2 regions of the Gordonia sp. PvP123 genome follow, and region 1 is predicted to be linked to the other one. Evidence: riboswitches for the same ligand, from Rfam matches in the RefSeq annotation. Region 1 holds a riboswitch; the other holds the start of a gene.
What was found. A riboswitch is a leader RNA that binds a small molecule or an ion and turns the genes downstream of it on or off. The one in region 1 is predicted to bind cyclic di-AMP.
Positions count from the first base shown of each region.

Region 1 (6,664 bases):
CAGCCGGTGATCAGTTCGGCGCGCGTCAGCCCGAGGGTCGAGGTGATCGCCGCGTCTTGGGCCGCGGGCACGGCCGACGCCGCGACACCCATGTACATCTTCTTCAGGTGGGCCTCGTCGAATCGATCGGCGACGTAGGCGGCCAACGACCACGCACTCTGATAAGCCACCAGTGAAGTCTGCCCGTCCATCGCGAAGTCGGCATCGGCGGGTGGGCCCGCCGGGAGCGCACCGGTGCGCACGGCCGCAGTCAGATCGGGCGCGGCGTCGGCGAACCGCGTGTATGTGCCCTTGCGGCCGACATATTCGGCGACGCCCTCGGTGATCCACAACGGCGCGTCGAGAGCGGTGGAGGTGCGGGCGGCGACGTGCGTCAGCTCGTGCCGGAGCACGACGGCGAGAGTGGGAGGCGCGAACTCCCGCGCCGTCGGGGTCAGGATGATCCGCTGACCGGTCGCGGTGCGCTGCACCAGGTCCACGGTGCTGTGCACCGTGGCGGCGGCTGCCGCGCCGGTGGCCGCGCGCCCGCCGGGCACCAGTGCGGTGAACTGGTCGTCGGTCGCGGTCGCCACGACGACGGCACGACGATCCCAGGACCCACCCCAGAACGCGGTGACGGCGTCGACCGCTCCGGGCAGTTCACGTCGCAGCGTCGCTGCTGTCGGCGCTGTCCGGAGGTACGACGCGACCACCGATGTACCGCCGGCCGTGGCGGTGTCGGCGACCTGGAGTCCGGGCAGCTCCCACATCTGCGTCGGGGGCGGCTCGCGCCCCAGGACCTCGGCGTCGCCGACGAGGCGCCACTCGTCGCCGTGACGGGCGACCACGAACTGCGTACCGACGACCACCTCGGACTCCGCGATACCCGGGGCGGTCTCGCCGCCGAGCGCGTAGCGCAGCTCCACCGGCGCCACCCAGGAGTCCGAACTCCCCCCGGCGTCGAGGAGCTCCTGGAGGTCGCCGGGGACGAGCACCTCCGCCTCTTCGGTGGGCGCGAGCTGATACGTGAACGTGGCGAACCGCAGGATCCCGGAACGACCGTCCCGCGGCGTGAACCGGCGGGGCGCGAATGTGCCGGTCGCGGTGGCGAATCTGTTCCGGAACGCCGGCGTCGCGGCGGTGTCGAACAGGGCGCCGATCGCCCGGACATCGCCGGAGCGCACGGTCTCGGTGAGCGACTCGAGCAGTCGGGTCACCCCCGCGGCACGATCACGCTCGTAGACGTTCACCTCGGTGGTCGACGACGCGGGTGCGGCGGACGAGCCCCCGCCGGGAACTCCGACCGTGCCGCATCCGGTGGCCACGACAACGGTCAGGACGACAGCGGCCAAGGCCGGGCCGGCACGTCTGCGCCGTGGGGTCACCGGGGACTAGAACCGGCGGGCGGAGTTGTACGGGCCGGCCTCGTCGATCGGCACCACCTTCACCGGGACGCCGAAGGTCGACGCATGGATGACATAGCCGTCGCCGACGTACATGCCGACGTGGTGCGCGTCGGGGTAGTAGATGATCAGGTCACCCGGCTTGAGATCGTCGCGGCCGACGGATTGCCCGCCACCCATCTGCGCCTCGCTCGAGCGCGGGATGGTCTTGCCCGCCTGCTTGAACGCCCAGACCATGAGACCCGAGCAGTCGAACGAGTTGGGTCCGGTGGCGCCCCACACGTACGGATCACCGATCCGGGTCAGGGCGGCCTGGACCGCGACGAGTCCGGCAGCGGTGCCCCTGGGCACCAGGCGCGGATCGAAGTCGAAGGTGGGTCCGCGGAGCGCGGCGAGCTGCTTGCCGGTCATGGACTTGTAGATCGCCCGGATCTGGATCGCCTGGAGCTGCAGGTCGGCCTGCTTCGTCTGCAGATCACCGCGCACGCGCTCGGCGCGGGAGACCGCCTCGGAGGCCGCCACCGCCGTCTGCTCGGCGTCCTTCTTCGCGACCGCCGTCTGAGCACGGACCTTCTTGATGGCGGTGAGATCCGCCGACGCCTGACGGGAGATCATGTCCAGGCCCGACATCTGGTCGAGCAATGCCTGGGGCGAGTCGCTGATCATCACCGCGTAGAGCCCGCTCACGCGGGCACCCTGGTAGCTGGCGCGCACGATCGCGTCGACCCGGTTCTGATGCACCGCGAGCTGGGCACGGCTCGTGTCGAGCTTCTGCTGCGCTTCGGCCGCCGCTGTCTTGGCCGCCGTCACGATGCCGCGCTGCTTGTCGTACTCGATCTTCGCGTTGTGCATCGCCTCGGTGGTCTTCTCCGCGTCGACGCCGAGCTGCTTGTAACGGTCGAGCAGTTGATCCGCCGAACGTGCGGGCACCGCGCGGGCGGCACCGACCCCGCCACCGACCGTCGGTACGAGCACGGCGAGCGCCGACAGGACGCAGACCGCAAGCATCAGCGGACCCGAACGCATACGTGGCCGCGTTGCGCGAGCCCGTCCCTCCCCGATCAGCACGGTCCTACTCACTCCCTCGTGTGTGCTCGTCGCTCCCTGAGCAACCCGGGTCGTCGTCACCCGTGCCCCACGTCCCGTCGACCACCCTAGGCCGCCGACAGGCCCCCGGGACTGGTTCGGGCGGATCGCGATCCACGCGACCCGCCCGTCCAGAGACCCTCGTGCTCAGTCTGTTCGTGTTCGGTTGTGGTCAGTACCGACGGATGCCCGTCAGCGTCCACTCCTTAACGGCGTCGCGCTTGACCGGCGTGCCGTAGTTGGACGAGTGGACGAACTGGCCGTTGCCGACGTAGATGCCGGCGTGGCCGCCACCGTTGAAGATCATCACGTCGCCGGGCTTGGCGTCGGAGTAGGACACCGCGCGTCCGCCACCGAGCTGGCCGTAGCTGTCACGCGGGATGTTCTTGCCGGCCTGCTTGTAGGACCAGTAGACGAGGCCCGAGCAGTCGAAGGCGTTGGGGCCGGCGGAGCCGTAGGAGTACGGGGAGCCGATCTTGCTCTCCGCGGCCTTGACGGCCTTCTCACCTGCGGTCAGCTGCGGCTGGCCGAGCGGGGCGCCGCCCTGCGGGCGGAACTGCTGCGGAATCTGGTCCGGCGCGATACCCGGCACGGTGAACTGTCCCAGGTTGGGGATCTCGACCGTGGCCGCGGGCGACTTCTTCACGGGTGTGGCCTGAGGTGCGGGCTTGGCCTCCGGGGCCTTCGCACCGGGCAGTGCCGGGATCTCGAAAGTGCCCAGCGGGGTGTGGACCGGGGCGGCGAGAGCAGGGCCTGCGGCGGCGGCGAGCGAACCGAGCGTGATCGATCCGGCGATCACCGCCTTCTTGGCGACCGTGCTGCCACGATTGGGCTGTTCCAAACGATGTTTGGCCACGAAGCGAGTTCTCCTTCAGATCTTCCTGTACCGCCGACCGAGTTAGCTGTCGGGTTCGGGCCGGAAGAGTGGCCCTACGCGTGTTTCGCGCATGAGGTATCCACTGGACACTCATGCGTGGCAACGCGATTCACCCCGATTCGGAACGGTTTCGCGAGAAGCGCATCGATGATGATGCGCTCCGACGAGCCCGCCCGAAGGTTGTGGTTCCCCGGTTCGCCGCGAGGGCGATTGAGCGGTGACTACTGCGGACCACTTCTGTTGAAGCGGGACGCTCCGCAAGGTCTCAGAAAGGTTACGAAATCGGATGCGCCCTGTCCACTAGGCGACGGACAGCCAAACCTGGGCCGATTCTCAGCCCGCCCTGAGGACCGTCACAGAGGCGTGCCGATCTGGCCCCTGAACTGCTTCTTTGGCGGATCTTGCAGATCGTGCAGCACTACTCGTCACCATTGCAGCAGCCTGCAGAACGTCGATGGCGAGGTCGATCTCGGCGTCCGCCTCGACCGTTGACGCCGTTACCGAAACTCCACCTTGGTCCGCCATATCGTCCCAGCTCGGACCGCCAAACAGCACCGTCATCATGCACCCGTCACAGGCGACGGGACGGGCGGGGCAGCGCGCGCAGTCGACGTACATAGTGTGATCTCCATCTCATCTGGTGAGGCGGGGCCGTGTCGGCCCTCGTAGGGGTCGTGGTCACCGTGAGAACACCGCATTTCTCACGTCCAGGCGGAGAGTAGGAGCGACCACCGACAAGTCCGTCGAACAGCGATCGACACAGCAGTCACAGCAGTCACATGAGCGACGCTCGGTGCGCCGCCGTCGCGCTGTCGGTGGATCGAACTAGTGTTCGCCGGGTGACGCAGACCAGCGTGGCCGGCTCCCCCGCCGGGCAGCTCACCTTCGCCGACCTGGAGGCCGCCGATCAGGTGGCCACGGGTGACTCGTCGAACGAGTTCAGCGACCGCTCCCTCTTCGACACGACTCTCGTCGTGGTCGACCTGGAGACCACCGGCTCCGATCCGGCACGCGACCGGATCACCGAGATCGGCGCGGTCAAGATCCGCGGCGGCGAGATCATCGGCGAGTTCGCCACCCTCGTCGATCCCGGCCGGCCCATCCCGCCGCAGATCGTCACCCTGACCGGCATCACCACGGCCATGCTGACCGACGCACCGCGGATCGAGTCGGTCCTGCCCTCGTTCTTCGAGTTCGCTCGCGGCTCGATCCTGGTGGCGCACAACGCTCGATTCGACATGGGCTTCCTGCGTCAGAACGCGATCCGGCTCCAGCTCCCGTGGACGTTCGGCCTGAGCCTGTGCACGGTGACCATGGCCCGGCGCATCCTCACCCGCGACGAGGCACCGACCGTCAAGCTCAGCGCCCTCGCCGACCTGTTCGACGTCGCGGTGCGACCCACCCACCGGGCACTCGACGACGCGCGCGCCACGGTGGAGGTCTTCCACCGACTCCTCGAACGCGTCGGCAACCAGGGCATCGCGACCGTCGGTGACCTGACGTCCTACCTTCCACGGACCGACCCGCGGCTACGGGCCAAGCGCACGCTGGCCGACCACGTCCCCTCCCGTCCCGGTGTCTACCTCTTCCGCGGACCGTCGGACGAGGTCCTCTATGTGGGTACCGCGGTGGACCTCCGCCGTCGGGTCCGGTCGTATTTCAGCGGGAGCGACCCGCGTCGCCGCATCGCCGAGATGGTTCTCCTCGCCCAACGGGTCGACTTCGTGGAGTGCTCCCATCCCCTGGAGGCCGCGGTTCGCGAACTGCGGCTGCTGGGCGCACACGCACCGGCGTACAACCGTCGTTCGACGCAGCCGCACAAGGGATGGTGGGTGACCCTGACCGAAGAACGCTTCCCGCGCCTGAAGGTCAGTCGCACGCCCACCGACGAATCCGTCGGCCCGGTCGGCAACCGCACCAACGCGGCGACCGTCGCCGATGTGATCTCGGCGGCCGCGGGCCTGCGGACGTGCACCAAGCGGCTCGGCGCCAACGGCTACCACTGGTGCCCCGACGCCGACGGGCGCCGACGCCCGGGCTCGTGCCGGGCCGCCACCACGCAACCACAGACGGTCCCCGACTACTCCCCGCGCGTCACCGCGGCTCGACGGCTCATGCGGGGTGAGGCCGACGAACTCCTCGACGGCCTCACCGCACGCCTCGCCGACCTCGCGCAGGCCCACATGTTCGAGACCGCGGCGCGACACCGGGACCGGCTCGCGCTGACAATAGACACCCTCGCCCGCTGTCAGCGGCTGGCGGCGCTCTGCGCGATCGCCGAGATCGTCGTCGCGCGACCCGACGGCGAACGGGGATGGCAGTTCGCGGTGATCCGGCACGGACGCCTCGCGGCAGCCGGACGGGCACGACGCGGCGTCTCCCCCATGCCCGTCGTCGACGCGCTGGTCGCCGCGGCCGAGACCGTGCTGCCCGGCGACGGACCGCTGCGCGGCGCGCCGGCCGAGGAGGTCGGTCTCGTCTACCGCTGGATGACCGAGCCGGGCGCGCGCATCGTCTCGACGAGCGAGCCGGTCGCACTACCGGCCGGCTCGGCCGAACGCCGGCTCGGCTGGTCGCAGTCGGCGCACGACGCACGTGCGGCCAGGCCCGGCACCGACCCTCGCGTGCGACAGGCGAGCTGACCGGGACACACCACTAGGCTGACGGCATGATCACTGCCATCGTCCTCATCCAGGCCGACATCCACCGCATCCCGGAGACGGCACAGGCCGTCGCCGACATCCCCGGGGTCGAAGAGGTGTACTCCTGCGCGGGCGATGTCGACCTGATCGCGAAGATCCGGGTGCGCGACCACGAGCAGATCGCGACGGTCGTCACCGGCGAGATCAACCGGCTCCCGGGCGTGCTCAAGAGCGCCACCCACATCGCCTTCCGCAGCTACTCCAGCTCCGACGTCGAAGGCGGATTCTCCATCGGCGAGAACTGACTCACCAGCACGTCAGGTGATGAGGGCCCTGCAGTCGTCAGGCGTGTGCCGCGAGCTGACCGCTGAGATCGGCCCACCGCTGCAGCAGGTCCGCGGCAGCACCGTTGTCGATCGCCTCCGCGGCGCGGCCCTTCGCCGCGCCCAGCGCGTCGGTCAGTTCCGCCGAGGTCATGGGTGCGTCCTGTTCGAAGGCGACGATGGCCCCGGCCGAATTCAGCAGCACCGCGTCGCGGACCGGACCGGTGGTCCCGGCCAGGAGCTCGCGCGCGATCGCGGCATTGACCGTCGCGTCACCGCCCTGCAGAGACGACAGCTCAACGCGCGCGATGCCCAGATCGGTGGGATCCACGCTGAGTTCGTTGACCTGCCCCG
Region 1 covers NZ_JBEPPN010000010.1:168,433-175,096, forward strand. Annotated here, with positions in the region: gene ABIC25_RS19990 (hypothetical protein) at 1-1,364, opposite strand, end outside; gene ABIC25_RS19995 (NlpC/P60 family protein) at 1,371-2,408, opposite strand; gene ABIC25_RS20000 (C40 family peptidase) at 2,641-3,324, opposite strand; cyclic di-AMP (ydaO/yuaA leader) riboswitch at 3,341-3,572, opposite strand; gene ABIC25_RS20005 (DEDD exonuclease domain-containing protein) at 4,185-5,987, shown strand; gene ABIC25_RS20010 (Lrp/AsnC family transcriptional regulator) at 6,014-6,292, shown strand; gene trpD (anthranilate phosphoribosyltransferase) at 6,330-6,664, opposite strand, start outside.

Region 2 (6,664 bases), on a different contig from region 1:
GGTGCCGTCGCCGAGCTGCCCGAAGTCGTTGTTGCCCCAGCAATACGCGCTCGCCCCGGCGATCGCGCAGGCGGTGGCGGCACCGGCGGAGACCGTGGTCGCGCCGTCCAGATCGCCGACGCGGGTCGGGCGGGCCCGGTTCGTGGTCGTGCCGTCGCCGACCTGACCGTTGTCGTTGAGTCCCCAGCAGTAGGCGTCGCCGGCCGCGACGGCGCAGGTGAAGTTCACCCCGACGCTGATCGCGGTCACGTCGTCGAGCCCGGCGACGCGAACGGGCCGGTACTGGTTCGCGGTGGAGCCGTCACCGAGCTGGTCGAAGTCGTTGGTGCCCCAGCAGTAGGCCGCGCCTGCCGAGATCGCGCAGGTGGCCCAGTTGGCGGTCGAGATGGCGGTGACGTCGGCGAGACCGGCGACCCGGGTCGGCGTCAGGCGTGCGTCGGTCGTGCCGTCGCCGACCTGCCCGTAGTCGTTGTTGCCCCAGCAGTAGGCGAGTCCCCCGGCGATCGCGCAACTGTTGGGGCCACCGGTGCTGATCGCGGTGACATCGTTGAGATCGGCCACCCGGGTGGGTGTCTGGCGGGCTTCGGTGGTGCCGTCGCCGAGTTGGCCTGCGGTGTTGTCGCCCCAGCAGTAGGCGGTCCCGTCCCGGATCGAACAGGTGGCCCCGAGGCCGGCGCTCAGCTGCGCCTGGGCGTCCGTGGCCGCCAGGGGTGACGACGCGGCGTCGGAGGTGGTCCCGTCGTCGCCGCCGAGGGTGACGACCCCGATCGCGACCGCCGTCGCGAGGAGAGCGACCGCGACGACCGCGGCCAACGCGAGCGGCCACCGGCGGCGGTGCGGCGGCGGAGACGATGCCGGCGGCGGCGTCGGGGACGAGACCGTCGGAGGCGGCGTCGTCTGTGGTCGCGGTGTGATGACCTGCGTCGCAGGTCTGACGAGCGTGCGTGACCGGTCGTCGGTTCCGGCCCGTTGGAGCGCGGCGTGTAGCTCTGCGGCGAATGCGCGGCAGGTGGGGTATCGGTCCAGGGGGCCGCGAGCGAGCGCACGGTCGAAGACGGGGTCGAGAGCGCCGAGCTCCGGCCGGTGGCTGCTGATCGGCGCCGGGCGCGTCGTGAGCTTCGCGACGATGTGCCGGGTCTGCGTATCGGCGTCGAACGGCGTTGCGCCGGAGAGGAGTTCGTAGGCCGTGCACGCCAGGGCGTATTGGTCCGACGCGGGGCCCGCCGGTTTGCCGTCGAGGATCTCCGGCGCGGCGTACACGAGAGTTCCCACGAACGACGACGGCGCGGTCAGCGTGGTGGCGGTGGTCAGCTTCGCGATCCCGAAGTCGAGGACGACCACGCGGTCGAGGGCGTCGTCCATCGCGCGGCGCGTGACCATGATGTTGCCGGGCTTGATGTCGCGGTGGATCACGCCGTGTTCGTGCGCGTAGTCGAGCGCATCGGCCACCCGGTGGACCACGGCCACCACCTCGTCCGGGCGTAGCGAGGCGCGGCGGAGGTCCCGGCCGTCGAGGTAGGTCATCGTGAACCAGGGGTCGCCGTCGGTGACGCCGTAGTGGTAGATCGTCACGATCGCGGGGTGGTCCAGGGCCGCCGCGGTCTGCGCCTCACGGCTGAATCGCCGCGCGAACTCCTCGTCGACGGTCTCGGCGATCGAGATCACCTTCAGCGCCTCACGACGACGCAGTTGCGGATTCTCGACCAGGTACACGGTGCCCATCCCGCCGCTGCCCAACCGGGTGATCACCGGGTAGCCGGCGACCTGGACTGGCTGGGCGGCCATGAGCGCCTCCTGGTGGCGTGACCTGTGTTGCGACGACGATAGCCCCTCCCGAGGCCGTCCTGCCCGGACACGGCACTTGTTCATCCGAACGTCATGGCACAATGCTCGACGTGGCAAACAAAACTGGCGCTGACACATCCACCCCCGGCGAAGCGGGTGCCGGCACCGGCAAGGTCGTCGAATCTGCCAAGGGCAAGAAGCAGTATGTCGACAACGGCTGGCCGCAGGACGACAACGGCGACGCGGCCGAGCACGCCGTCTCCGAACTCGCGACGCACATCCCCGGTGCGCTGTCGCCGTTCGGCGACACCGAGTTCCCCCTTCCGGTCGACGACCTGCCGTTCGTGCAGTCGAAGACCGTCGTCAACCGCTGACACCGATGCCGCCCACCGGAACTGACGAAGGTGGGTCGGACTCGCGCGGGCTCGCAGAGGCCGGCGGCTCACGACTGAGCCACCTCGACGCCTCCGGGTCGGCCCGCATGGTCGACGTCGGTGCCAAGGCGTCGACGAGGCGTCGCGCCGTCGCCGCCGGTACGTTCCGGACCACCGCCGAGGTGATCGGCCTCCTCAGTGAGTCGAGGCTGCCCAAGGGGGATGTGCTCGCCACGGCTCGCATCGCCGGGATCATGGCGGCAAAACGGACCGACGAGCTGATCCCGCTGTGCCATCAGCTGGCGCTGACGTCGGTCGAGGTCGACTTCGCGATCGGTACTGAGACGATCGAGGTGACCGCCACCGTGGCCACCTCCGGCCAGACGGGCGTCGAGATGGAGGCCTTGACCGCGGTCGCCGTCACCGGACTGACCTTGCACGACATGGTCAAGGCCGTGGACCGGCGGGCGCAGATGGACGGGATCCGCCTGCTCGCCAAGACCGGGGGCAAGTCGGGGGACTGGTATCGCGATCCGGCTGACCCCGCCGATGACTGACCCGAAGCGCCCTCGCGTCGCGCGCGTCGTCGTCGCATCGAACCGCGCCAGCACCGGCGTCTACGCCGACCGTTCCGGTCCGATCATCGAGGCCTGGCTTGCCGAGCAGGGGTTTTCGGTCGACGAGTGCGACGTCGTGGCCGACGGCCCGCCGGTCGGCGACGCCATCCGCGCCGCGGTCTACGCCGAGGTCGATCTCGTGATCACCACGGGCGGAACGGGCTTGACCCCCACCGACCGGACACCCGAACAGACCCGTCCGCTGCTCGACGTCGAGATCCCGGGTCTGGCCGACGCGATCCGCTCGGCGGGCCTGCCGAAGGTGCCGACCGCCGTCCTCTCACGCGGGCTGGCCGGAGTGTCCGGGACGACGCTCGTCGTGAACCTGCCCGGCTCGACGGGCGGGGTCCGTGACGGACTGGGCGTGCTCGCCGGCGTCGTCCACCACGCACTCGATCAGATCCGCGGAGGCGACCACCGATGACCGGAGATCCCGCCACCCGGGTGGTGCACACCGGGGTCGTGGACGAGGCGATCACGCTGGCCGAGCACGAGGCGATGGTTGCCGACGCCGCCGACGGCAAGGCCGGGGCGGTGGTCGGATTCGTCGGCGCCGTCCGCGACCACGACGGCGGACGAACCGTGACCGCCCTGCACTATTCGGGACATCCCACGGCCGCGACGGTCCTGGCCGAGGTCGTCGAACAGGTCTCCGCGGTCGACGGCGTGCGCGCGGTCGCCGTGTCCCATCGGATCGGCGACCTCGCGATCGGCGACATCGCGTTCGTGGTGGCGGTGGCTGCCGACCATCGCCGAGCCGCGTTCGAGACCTGCTCGCGCCTCGTCGACGAGGTCAAGGCCCGGCTACCGGTCTGGAAACATCAGTTCTTCGACGACGGCACCGACGAATGGGTCAATTCGGCCTAGAAGTTCGCTCCACCATTGGAAAAGGGCCCCGCACGGATGGTTCATCGTGCGGGGCCCTTCGTCTGGGTCCCAGATCGGGCGTGGAGCAGGGATCAGGGGTTGGGCAGCAGGTGCTTGTTGTCGTTGAACATCTTGATCTGGTCCTGGTTCAGCGAGACTCCGCTGTCCTTGGCCGCCTGCCAGAGGTTCTTGATCTCGGGGCTGACGCCGGCCTCGGTGAGGGCGTCGGTGACCTGCTTGGCGACGTCGTCGGTGGTCTTGGCCAGGTCGACGCTGCCGTTGCCGCCGGGGAGAACCGGAGCGATCTCACGCGGGGTGTCGGTCGGCGCGCTGCGCGGGGTCGAGCCCGAGAGGCCGGTGCCGCAGGTGGGCCATGCGCCCTTGCCCTGCGATCCGAGAACGCGCTCGGCGACGACGATCTGCTCTTCGCGCGAGGCCTGATCGGCGGTCGGGGCGAACTCGCCGCCACCGTGGCCGGACCAGGTGCTCGGGGAGAACTGCAGGCCGCCGTGATAGCCGTTGCCGGTCGCGATGGCCCAGTTGCCACCGGACTCGCACTGCGCGACCTGGTTCCACTCGGCGTCGGTGGCCGCATTGGCGGTACCGGTGCCCAGGAGGGCTGCTCCGCCGCCGAGGACTGCGCCGGTGAGGGCGACCTTGGTGATGGTCTTGGCGGCCGTGCTGGTCGTCTGCTTGCGATGACGTCCGGACATGTGTGTATTTCCTCTCTCCACGCGCCTACGAAGTCAGCTGTCGGGTTCGAGCGAGAGGTGCTCGGCCCCGGTTGTCGTGGCGGTTGCCGCGACTTCCGGGACTTAACCCCGAGGACACCTGGTGTGGTGCCCGGTCTCAGGGGATGAGGTTGGGTCCCCCGTCCTCGTTCCTAGATTGCTTGTCGTTCCCACCGGCGGAACGAGGCTCGGCGCGGCCGGTGGGACGTTATGTCTTGGTTGCTGTGTCGTGACCTCCGAGGAGGACGCTTCGTACAGTACGTCGTTCGTTGGACTGAATCACCTGCTTGAACGCAAGCGATTTTCGGCCCGGATCCGGGTCTTCCGACCCACTTCGGCCGTCATCCCAGTTCAACGGGTTAGTGGCCGTCCCGTGCCCATCCTGTTACCGGGCCGTGATGTGACTAAGGTCACAAGGGGGCTGTGGCGTCAGCCACCGGCAAACGGGGGGAGGACGTCGAGTGTCGTGCACGTGCCGAGCGCACGCGTCCGATCGGAGAACGCGACCTCGTCGCGTAGATACGAGCAGCGTTCGAGAACCGTGGCGAGGGAGGGGTTTCCGGCCGCGAGGGTCTCCTCCAGGGCGCGGAGGGTGGTCGACGGGTCGACATCGACCACCGTCTCCTCGGCGCCGGCCGCGGCGCGCGCGGCCGCGAAGAATCGCACTGTGAGCTGCATCGGACGCGAGCCTAGCCGCCGATCGCCGACATCGGTCGATCCGGTTGCCGGAAGCCGGCCACGTTCACCTCGTGGCCGGGGGCCTTCGCCCACATGCTCGCGCGCCAGAGCTGCGCCAGGGCCGCGTCGATCTCGTCGTCGGGGAGAGTGCGCAGTGCGGTCCGGATGTCGGTCTCCGTCGTCGCGAAGAGGCAGTTGCGCAGCGAGCCGTCGGCGGTGAGGCGGGTGCGGTCGCAGTCGCCGCAGAACGGCTGGGTGACCGAGGCGATGACTCCGACACGGGCGGGCCCGTGTGGCCCGTCGTGGCCGTCCACGAGCCAGGTGGCGGCCGGAGCGCTCCCGCGTGGCGCGGGGTCGGGAAGCAGCGTGAAACGCTCGCGCAGCGTCGTCAGGATCTCTCGGGCCGTGACCATCTGCGCCCGCTGCCACGCGTGGTCGGCGTCGAGCGGCATCTGCTCGATGATCCGCAGCTCGTAACCGTGTTCGAGGCAGTAGGCCAGCAGGTCGGGCACTCCCGCGAGGTCCGCGCGGTCGGGCACCACGGCGTTGACCTTGACCGGATCGAGTCCCGCGCGCCGTGCCGCGGCCAGGCCGTCGAGCACGTCGGTTAGACGGTCCCGGCGTGTGATCTCCGCGAAGCGGGCCGGGTCGACGGTGTCCAGCGAGACGTTGATGCGGTCGAGCCCGGCGTCGACCAGGCCGTCGACCCGCCGGGGCAGTCCCAGGCCATTCGTGGTCATCGCGATCTCGGGGGCCTGCGGCAGGCCGGCCACGGCCGCGATGATGTCCTCGAGGTCGCGGCGCAGCAGTGGTTCACCGCCGGTGAACCGGATGCGTTCGATGCCGAGGTCGCGGACCGCGACCGTCAGGACCCGGATCAGTTCGTCGGTGGACAGCACCTGGTCGGTGGGCATCCAGTCGAGTCCCTCGGCCGGCATGCAGTACGAGCAGCGCAGATTGCAGCGGTCGGTGACCGAGACCCGGAGATCCTTCGCCACCCGGCCGAATGTGTCGCGCAGCGGACCCTCGGACGGCACGTCGGATGCCGCTGCCTCCCGCGGAGAGCGGGGCAGTGGCAGGCCGAGGCCGACCGTGCTCATGTGGTTGCCGTCATGCTGCGGGGAGACTCACTTCCGGGTGGGGTCCTTACGTGCCTCGAGGGCGCGGAAGGTGCTGGCGTGGAAGACAAGGGGTTCGACATCGGGATCGGCGCGCAGGGACTCGATCTCCAGCAGCACGACGGTGTGGTCGCCGGCCTGGATCTCGTTGTGGATCGTGCACGACAGGTGCGCGGCGGCGTCGGGCACGAACACCGCACCGCGGTCGGTGCTCAGCGGCGTGATGCCGTCGAAGCGGTGCTCCGACGATCCCGCGAGCTGCTTGCACAGCTCGATCTGGTCGCCGGCGAACACGCTGACCCCGATGGCCGGTGCGGAGCGGATCCGCGGCCAGGTCGTCGAGGTGTTCTGCACGCAGACCGAGACGAGTGGCGGGTCGAGCGAGACGGTGGTGAACGAACTCGCCGCCATTCCGATCAGGGTGGTCGAATCCCCGTCGCGCTGTTCGCAACACACCGCCACGACGCCGGACGGGAAGCAGCTGTAGGCATCCC
Region 2 covers NZ_JBEPPN010000003.1:17,341-24,004, reverse strand. Annotated here, with positions in the region: gene ABIC25_RS05615 (RCC1 domain-containing protein) at 1-1,785, opposite strand, end outside; gene ABIC25_RS05610 (hypothetical protein) at 1,887-2,159, shown strand; gene moaC (cyclic pyranopterin monophosphate synthase MoaC) at 2,165-2,716, shown strand; gene ABIC25_RS05600 (MogA/MoaB family molybdenum cofactor biosynthesis protein) at 2,709-3,200, shown strand; gene ABIC25_RS05595 (molybdenum cofactor biosynthesis protein MoaE) at 3,197-3,643, shown strand; gene ABIC25_RS05590 (transglycosylase family protein) at 3,736-4,356, opposite strand; cyclic di-AMP (ydaO/yuaA leader) riboswitch at 4,363-4,546, opposite strand; gene ABIC25_RS05585 (MoaD/ThiS family protein) at 4,804-5,052, opposite strand; gene moaA (GTP 3',8-cyclase MoaA) at 5,064-6,152, opposite strand; gene ABIC25_RS05575 (flavin reductase family protein) at 6,180-6,664, opposite strand, start outside.
Region 2: it holds a riboswitch for cyclic di-AMP, as region 1 does, so the genes downstream of both, ABIC25_RS05590 (transglycosylase family protein) here and ABIC25_RS20000 (C40 family peptidase) in region 1, are expected to answer to the same signal.